DNA from 3 places in the Paenibacillus sp. SAF-068 genome. Region 1 is predicted to be linked to each of the others. Evidence: predicted binding sites of a transcription regulator. Region 1 holds the regulator's gene; each other region holds the start of a gene.
The links. Region 1 encodes Rex, which represses fermentation and respiration genes when NADH is low (regulators of the CRP and FNR family bind a similar motif). Its sites were predicted from a motif close to TTGTGAAATATTTCACAA; they were not measured.

Region 2: ACTHPG_RS19680 (cytochrome ubiquinol oxidase subunit I) is a predicted target of Rex. The motif match lies at 1,847-1,864, and genes of this name have one in related genera.
Region 3: ACTHPG_RS20305 (formate/nitrite transporter family protein) is a predicted target of Rex. The motif match lies at 1,344-1,361, and genes of this name have one in related genera.

The regions. Positions count from the first base shown of each region.
Region 1 covers NZ_JBQCJX010000001.1:3,056,030-3,059,238, reverse strand. The annotation lists gene dinG (ATP-dependent DNA helicase DinG) at 1-948, shown strand, start outside; gene ACTHPG_RS13175 (redox-sensing transcriptional repressor Rex) at 1,164-1,817, shown strand; gene ACTHPG_RS13170 (amidohydrolase) at 1,804-3,108, shown strand; gene ACTHPG_RS13165 (DUF5590 domain-containing protein) at 3,148-3,209, shown strand, end outside.
Region 2 covers NZ_JBQCJX010000003.1:436,705-439,913, reverse strand. The annotation lists gene cydB (cytochrome d ubiquinol oxidase subunit II) at 1-365, opposite strand, end outside; gene ACTHPG_RS19680 (cytochrome ubiquinol oxidase subunit I) at 310-1,725, opposite strand; gene ACTHPG_RS19675 (tetratricopeptide repeat protein) at 2,194-3,209, shown strand, end outside.
Region 3 covers NZ_JBQCJX010000003.1:587,872-591,080, reverse strand. The annotation lists gene ACTHPG_RS20305 (formate/nitrite transporter family protein) at 378-1,229, opposite strand; gene ACTHPG_RS20300 (FAD-dependent oxidoreductase) at 1,509-2,870, opposite strand.

The DNA.
Region 1 (3,209 bases):
TTCTTCATGCGTATGGATGATGCCAAAACGGTGTACTGGATGGAAGCCAGCGGCCAGTTCCGCAGTAAATCGCTTCAATTGTATGCCGTACCTGTAGATGTCAGTGCACAACTTAAAGATCTATTTTTTGATAAAAAGAAAAGCGTTGTGCTTACATCAGCTACGCTCTCTGTAGATAAGTCATTCCAGTTCATGATTGAGCAGCTTGGCTTGCAAGAAGCCTCTGAGAATAATCGCCTCTTAACGTCGATGCTGCCATCACCGTTCAACTATCGCGATCAGGCACTTCTGGTGATTCCGCGTGATTTCCCAAGTGTGAAGGGCAGTGTGGGTGATGCGCACTTTGTCAATATGCTGGTGCAGTCACTCGCAGAGACCGCAATTGCCACGCGTGGACGCATGATGGTTCTGTTTACCTCATACAAGATGCTGCGACAGGTCTATGACCCGCTGAAGGAGGCACTGTCCGGTAACGACATCTCATTGTTGGGCCAAGGCGTAGACAGTGGTAGCCGCTCCAAGTTGACTCGCAGGTTCCAGGAGGCCAAAGCTACGGTACTTCTGGGCACAAGCAGCTTCTGGGAAGGTGTGGATATCCCGGGAGAAGCTCTAACCTGTCTCGCTATTGTGAGATTGCCTTTCCAGCCGCCGAATCATCCGTTGGTGGAAGCCAAGAGTGAGTTGCTTCAGGAACAGAAGAAGAATCCGTTCATGAAACTGTCCGTGCCGCAAGCGGTCATTCGTTTCAAGCAAGGATTTGGCAGATTGGTGCGTACAGCAAAGGACAGAGGCATTGTCATTGTTTATGATACTCGGGTGATTGAAGCGTACTATGGTAAATTCTTTTTATATTCATTACCTGGTCCAAAAATGGAGCATATGCTCACGGAGCAGATGGTTCCACGAATTACCGAGTGGTTAGAAGCACCTGCTAATGAACAGGAGTAGTGGTTATTTATTCGCTGTATCATTGCGTGACACTATCGATTGGCGTTAAACTTTATTAGATATTTCCGTATCCGATAAGCAATTGCACGTAAGAACTTATAACCTAAATTACAAAGAGCATTCTGTATGAAATATCACGTCTATCTCTGTGTTTATACAGAATGCTCAACTTTTCATCTATTATTTTATCGTAGGCTTGGTAAGGGGGAGCAAGAATGAAATCGGATAAAATTTCGGAAGCGGTGGTACGACGTCTGCCTGTATACTTGCGCTATTTGAGTGAGTTGCATCAGCGTGAGGTGGCTACTGTTTCTTCTCAAGAGCTTGGACAGCGGCTGGATCTGAATCCGGCCCAAATTCGAAAAGACCTGGCTTATTTCGGTGATTTTGGTCGTAAAGGGATCGGGTATGATGTTTCCTATTTGATCGAGAAAATTCGTCACATACTCAAAATTGATCAGCAAATCAATGTAGCTTTGGTAGGTGCGGGTAACCTCGGACAAGCCTTGTCCAACTACAACGCATATCTGAAAGATAACATGAAGATTGTTGCAGTATTCGATGCATATGGACCGAAGATTGGTAGTCAGATCAACAGTTTAAAAGTAAAACCAATGAATGAATTAACGGAAGCGGTTAAAGCAGATAACATCCGCATCGGAATTATTACCGTTCCGGATACGGAAGCTCAAAACGTAGCCGATCAGCTGATTGAATCCGGAATCGAAGCGATCCTTAATTTTGCACCAACCATTCTAAAAACACCGCCGCACATCCGCATTCATCATGCTGACTTTACAACGGATCTGCTAAGTTTGGCCTATTACTTGGAGACTGGAAAGGACGAAGAGCAAGATGACGACAAATAGATGGGTAATCCACAACGGCAAATTTGCCGTGAATGAAGGCACAACCTGGAACGTGGTTCAAGGATACATGGTTGTCGAGAATGACAAGATTGTGCATATTGGTGAGACATTGCCGGATGGAGACGAAAATTGTACCAAAGTGGATGGAAAAGGGTTGTTCTTCCTGCCGGGTCTGATCAATACGCATGGTCATGCAGCGATGTCATTGCTTAGAGGGCACGGAGATGATCTTGCGTTGCAAGTATGGTTGCAGGAAAAAATGTGGCCGATGGAAGCGAAAATGACTTCAGAAGACGTATACTGGGGAACTTCGCTATCCGTGCTTGAAATGTTGAAAGGCGGAACTACAGCGTTCCTGGATATGTATGATCACATGGATCAAGTTGCCAAAGTGGTGGAACAATCCGGCGTTAGAGCAGCACTGGCACGTGGAGTAATCGGACTCTGCTCGGAAGAGGAGCAATTGCGGAAGCTGGAGGAGTCGGCTGCGTTTGCACGCGAGTGGAATGGACAGGCAGATGGTCGCATTACAACCGTAATCTCGCCACATGCACCATATACATGCCCTCCAGACTACATAGAGAAGCTTGTACAGGTCGCCAACGACCTGAACCTTCCCCTGCATACCCATATGTCGGAAACGCTTCGTGAAGTCGAACAGAACGTCACAGACTACGGATTGCGTCCTGTCGCACATCTGGAGAAATTGGGCTTTTTCTCCCGTCCATCTCTGGTTGCACATGCGGTACATCTGAATGACGAAGAGATTGAGATTTTGGCCCGTCACGATGTGGCAGTATCCCATAACCCGGGAAGTAACCTGAAACTGGCCTCCGGTGTTGCACGGGTACCTGCGTTGCTGAAAGCAGGAGTTACCGTGTCACTCGGAACAGACGGACCGGCAAGCAACAACAACCTGGATATGTTCGAAGAAATGAGACTGGCTGCATTGATCCACAAAGGTGTGTCGGGTGACCCGACAGCTGTGCCAGCAGGCGAAGCATTACTACTCGGAACGTCATATGGTGCTAAATCCATCTTCTTGAACAATACCGGAGCACTCCGGGTTGGCATGAAGGCTGATTTTATCGCCCTGGATATTGAACAGGCACATTTCTACCCGCATACAGACCTGATCTCGCATACAATCTACTCGGCTTCTGCCAAAGATGTGGAGCACGTATGGGTCGATGGGAAACAAGTGGTGAAACATGGCGAATGTCTGACGCTGGATGAAGAGCGCATTTTGCGTGAGTCTCAATTGGCATTTGATGGTCTGCTTGCTCGATAATTGCAGGTCAGAGCATCTTAGGGAAAGGAAGTTCGGCTTTTGAAGAAAAAAAAGAAGTGGATATGGATTTCGCTGCTTGCACTGGTTCTGATTCTGTTTGG
Region 2 (3,209 bases), on a different contig from region 1:
TGTTTCATTTTACTGCGGAATTCGAAAGCAACCCCGCGACCAATCAAAGCGAGTAACACCACGACGAGTGGCAGGTAAAAACCACTGAACAACGTCGCATACCAATGCGGGAAGGCTGCAAACATCGCGCCCCCTGCGGTAATCAGCCATACTTCGTTGCCATCCCAGAACGGACCGATCGAGTTGATCAGGGTCCGGCGTTCACGGTCTGTTTTGGCAATAATACCTGTGGACATCCCCACACCAAAATCAAAACCTTCCAAAAAGAAGAAACCGACAAACAATACGGCAATCAGCAAAAACCACAACTCACTTAGTGACAACGGAATAACCTCCATCCACGCCGAACGGATCGGCCGATTCATCGTGATCTTCCGGCTTATCGACCGCAAATGGCCCAGCCTTGATCTCACGTACGAACAGGTATACCATCACGATTCCGAGAACCGTATACGCGGCGGTAAAAGCGATGGTTGAGAACAAAATCATTCCTGCGGATACGTTCGGCGAGACCCCGGCTTCAGTGGTCATATAGCCAAATACCGTCCATGGCTGCCTTCCAACCTCAGTCATGATCCAACCTGATGTATTGGCAATAAACGGCAAGGATATGGCAAATACCATCAGACGCATAAACCACTTTCCAGCGACCTCCAGCTTCTTGCGCATGGCCAGGAACGTTCCGTATAACGCCAGGACAATCATCAGACCACCCGCTGCAATCATGATGCGGAAACTCCAGAACGTTGTCCGTACTGGCGGAATATAGTCCCCCGGTCCATACGTCTGTTCATACTCGGCCTGAAGCTCCTTCATGCCTTTGACACTGCCGGAGAATTTACTGTAGGACAGGTAACTGAGCAGTCCGGGGACTTTGATCTCACCGGTATTCTCCTGTTTATCCGGATCAATAAAAGCGACCACCGTCCATGGTGCCGGATCTTCCGTTGTCGTCCATGTGCCTTCACTGGCTGCCATCTTCATCGGCTGTGTCTCTACCAGATATTGCGCCTGAAAGTGTCCCGAGAAAGCCACACCTAATGAAGAAACGAGTCCAATGATGATCGCAATATTAAATGATTTGCGGAAAATCTCCACATCCTGCTTCTTCATCAATTTGTAAGCACTGATTCCGGTGACGACGAAAGCCCCTGTCATCAATGCCCCAAAAATCGTATGCGGGAACTCGACGAGAAGCTGACCATTCGTGATCAGTGCGAAGAAATCATTCATCTCGGCTCGGCCGTTGTTGATCTCAAACCCGACGGGATGCTGCATAAATGAATTGGCAGCCAGAATCCACAGTGCGGACAGGAATGTGCCGACAAACACCAGCCAAATGCAGGCCAGATGCACTTTTTTGGACAAACGATCCCAGCCGAATATCCACAACCCGATAAATGTAGACTCCATAAAAAACGCGAGTAACGCTTCAACAGCCAGCGGTGCACCGAACACGTCCCCCACAAACCGAGAGTACTCGGACCAGTTCATGCCGAACTGGAATTCTTGCAGAATACCTGTGACAACCCCGACGGCAAAGTTAATCAGGAACAGCTTGCCCCAGAACTTGGCCATCGTTTTGTAGATTTCCTTACCCTTAACAACGTACAACGTCTCCATGATTGCAACCAACAGCACAAGACCGATGGATAGCGGGACAAAGAAGAAATGGAAAATCGTTGTAAGTGCATATTGGATACGCGATAACATAATCGGATCCATACCGTTACCCCTTCTTTCTGTTCACTTTGCAGTATGCGTATTTAGCATTGAAGCTGCACCTTCGCTGTCTGTCCGCCAAATACGTTGATGAACGTATTGTGCCAGATTACCTATTTTATACATGTGAGAATTATCACAATCTACGTGTTTAGAGCAAAAAAAAGTGATCCTGGTCACATAAAATATAAAAATCAGCCTATTGTAGTGCGAATTCAAACATCTTTTTTTCAGTACCGGGAACGTGGAATGAAGCCGAAAATGGAGGATTGGAGCGGAGGGAAGTTCTATAATGGCTTGCCAACTTCATGTATTGATGGAAGATACTCATGTTTGGGACGGAATGCCCATATGTTAGTCTCAGGCATATCATGCGAAGTGCCGTGAGGGCTTTACATATGAAGTGAAAGCATGATGCACATGTTGCGAGAATGGTGCTCCATATTACAGTCAAGGTGAGGTGAACGATTCATGGAAAGAACTGCGCCGTTACCCGGTGAAAACTCCGAAGCCAGCCCCGATATGGCGCATACGGCCCAGCCCCCTGTCCGATATGTGCTATTCCCGCGCAAAGGAGGATGGTCATCCTTTCCCTACCCGGATATTGTTGCACTGCTGTCCATCGAGGGAGAGGTCTACTATGTCAGCAGCCTGAAGCAAACAGAGGATGTACCTGCGGTTATCAACGTGATCTCCCTACCTGAAGCCGAGGAGCTGTTGCTGGAGCCCCGCACCGTCGCGGTCGTTACCCATCCCTATTGGCTGATGACAGCGGCCTCGATGGAACCTGATCTATGTATCGTCTTGCTCCCCGAGCCTGCTGGAAACGAAGCAGAATCTCCGCTATGGGAGAGCAGCATTTCCAAACTGGTCGGTATCGCTGATCTGGTAGGTACATTCTCCGAAACACGATATATGAAGCTGTTATTCCAAGGCGTACGCGCCATCTGGTTAGGAGGGGAAGACCCTTCACCTGCGGGTACGGTGCAAAAGGATAATCTTGAAGTCCCTCTCCGGGACTACGAGCTGTTCTTCCTGCATGCGCTGCGGCAGATCCTGTCAGGTACGCCCGATAGCGTCACCCTGCTTCAATGCAGTGTGCGTGCCGACTTCTATCGCCAGCTTCGAGCCAAAGCTGGGGCACATGAGACCATATCCTTTTTGCTGGCAGCCTATGAGTACTTGCTTGAAGATTCTCGGGCCATCCATTCGTTGCAAGAGGCCTTCACCCATGCAGTCTTGAATGGTCGCAGTGATTGTGTCGTCTCCCATTATCGCTTCCTGTCTGCCATTCATGCCCGGGCCGGCAAGTTAGAGGACGCTCTGCTGGTGTACGGGATTAGTGCATCCGACGAACAGGAACGACATCATTATGAACAGCTATGTCGCTGGCTTGAGGCAGGAGAAGATCAGCTTGTACGAGCGGAATTACTGCGTATTAACGATGATTATGGAACTGCGCTGCGCATCCTGGACGAACTTGGCGG
Region 3 (3,209 bases), on a different contig from region 1:
GAACAGTATGTTTTTGCTTCATATTCGCCGCTATAGCACCTTCAAAATATTTTCAAGAAAATGTTTTGCCATTTGATTCAATTTCAGAATACAGGGGTAAATTAAAAATAAGGCATTAGGCTAGTGTTTCCCCACTTCCTCCTCATGCCATATCATGGACCACTCCCGAAATTCGCCATGAACAGGTTTCGTTCCCCCGAACCTTGTCATGGCGAATTTATTTTGCTTTAAAACTCCAATAAAGGACACAAAAAAAAGATTCCGACCTGCTCCATCACAGCATATTTGCCATGAACCGAGCAAAGTTAGAATCGTCTTCACTTCTATGTGTATATGATATATGTGTTTCGTGTCATGCATTGTAGTGCCATACTCCGCTACGCCTGCTTGCTCAACATCACTCTACCCTCCGCCTCCACAGGTTCGATCGACGTTACTACCTCTGGTTTCACTTTTGGCTCAGCTTGGCGCAGGTACACCACCCAATAGGCTGCAGCTACAAACAGAGCGCCTCCAGTCAGATTGCCGAGCCACACCGGAATGAAATTCATCACATATTGTCCCCACGAATAATGTCCTTCGAAAATTGCAGCCGGAATGAGGAACATATTGGCCACAACGTGCTGGAATCCAATGGCCACAAACGCCATCGTTGGAAACCAAATGCCCAGTACCTTGCCACTCATCGTATCCGATGCATAAGATAGCCACACAGCCAGCGCGACCAGCCAGTTACAGCCGATGCCGGAGATAAAGGCTTGTAAGAAGCCGTCATGCAGCTTGTGTCCGGCCATATCCACTACTTTAGCCAAATACACGCCCTCTCCAGTCAGACCAAGCACATGTCCAAACGCGTACGCGACAAAGATTGCTCCAAGAAAATTACCTATCGTTACTAATGATAGATTTTTCACCATGCTGCCTACCGACAGCTTGCGCGCGATCGTAGCGAGCGGAACAGCCATCATATTGCCTGTCAGCAATTCACCGCCACCGATGAGCACCATAATTAGTCCCACCGGGAACACAGCTGCACCAATCAGATTAACCAAGCTCCCCCACTCTGCCGGAACAGATGCAATCACCCGGATGTCCAGTAGAAAACCCAACGCAATAAATGCCCCTGCCAGAAAACTGAGTACCAAGACTGAAGACACCGGATATTGCGCCTTTTTCATGCCTGTTTGCGCCGTATATTGTGCAACCTCAAGAGGTGTTTTCGCTGCCATATCGTTCATCCTCTCCTTCATTGTTCATTCATCATTGCAATAAAATCATTGGGAAATTCTTTGGTTACGCGTCGAATGCCATATCCTAATTGTATCTTGGTCCTATGCAAAACTTTGTGCAAATTATCACAATGTTATGTATAAAAGTCGTTATTCATGCTTGTCATCCAATGACTATCACAGCAAAAGATACTGGGCATGCTAATATGTAACTTCATCATAAATATCAAAAAAAGACTGGCGATATGATCGCCAGTCTTTGGGTATTTTTTGGCTTCCTTACACCATTGCTGGTGCTTTTACTTCTACCGGTGGCAGTGCTTGCAGACCTGCCGTGTTCAGGAAGTTCCATGGTTTGTTGTAATGTGGCTGGAAGAAGAAGTCGATGAAGGCCAGTTCATCTACGGTCATGTTGTTTTGGATGCAGACCGAGATCGTATTAATCGATTGGGTCAGATCAACCTGTGACATCACCTGTGCTCCGACGATCCGACGAGTAGCCTGCTCATATACTACTTTGAGCAACAGTTTCTCAGCCGTTGGCATGAACTCCGGACGGTAGCTGTCTTCCAGTACGACAGATTCAACAATCAGACCTTCATCAGCAGCAGACGTTTCCGTCATCCCCGTACCCGCAATATTTTGCTCATATATTTTGATACCCGATGTTCCTTGTGTACCCATATACGGTGTCGTAGGACGAACCAGGTTACGGGCTACGAGTGTACCCATCCGCACGGCGTTGGTTGCCAGTGGAATGTAAGATGCTTTGCCTGTCGGGTTGTAATGAATAGCACAGCTGTCACCCGCAGCGAAGACGTCTTTTTGACTCGTTTGCATATATTTATCCACGATGATTGCGCCGTTTGGCAGCATATCCACTTGGCCTTTGAGCAGTTCGGTATTTGGACGGAAACCAATGCAGAGAATAACCAGATCGGTTTCGAATTCCCCTTTGGACGTGATTACCTTGGTCACTTTACCATTCTCTCCAGTAAACTTCTGTACCGTTTGACCGAGAGCCAGCTTGATGCCGCGTCCAGTCAGCGTATCTTCAATCGCATCTGTGAACTCAGGATCCAAATATTTATTCAGAATCCGATCCACACTGTCAATCAGAGTAACTTCCTTGCCGTTCATCTGGAACGCCTCAACCAGTTCTACGCCGATATATCCTGCACCTACAACGGTAACGCGTTTCGCATCTTTAGCTTTTTCGATAATCGTGTTGGAATGATTGTAGTTTTTGCACAGCAGAATGTTGTCCATCTCAATGCCTTCAAGCTTCGGAACGACAGGCCATGAACCGGTTGTCACAATCAGTTTGTCAAACGTATCTTCAAATTCTTCCCCGGTTTGCAGGTTTTTAGCCCGAAGGGTATGGCCCTTGGCATCGACTGCTGTCACTTCGTGAAGCATCTTGGTCACTACACCGAGATCTGCCAGTTGATTAGGTGAAGAATAGAACAAGCCGTCAGGGTCTTTCACAACCCCACCTACATAAAGCGCAATGCCGCAAGATAGGAAGGAGATATTGTCATTGCGCTCATACACCGTGATGGTAGCGTCCGGGTACAATTTGGCGGTATTTACGATGGCTGCGGTCCCTGCGTGTGTACATCCGATAACTGCGATTTTCATTAAAAGTTCCTCCTCGAAATATATAAATGAGTTTGAATATAACGTTATTATGGTTGTGAAATATTTCACTTCTTGTTCGAAACTGTGTATGTGATTTATTTCACTTTATACACTCATTATAATGTGATCTTTTTCACATTGCAATAGGTAGAGCAAAAAAAGTTTGTCGAAGGAGGTCCTTCCTTGTATTTACGCCTTTCTTCCCTTCACTGTATTGATTTCATTGTCCCCGGATTGGAGTCGGTTTATGCTATGCAATGGCTTCCGCGATCCCTGTAGGTCATATGGAGATATACAGTTAAAGTCCCCTCTTGCATTCATGTTTACTTGTAAAAAAAT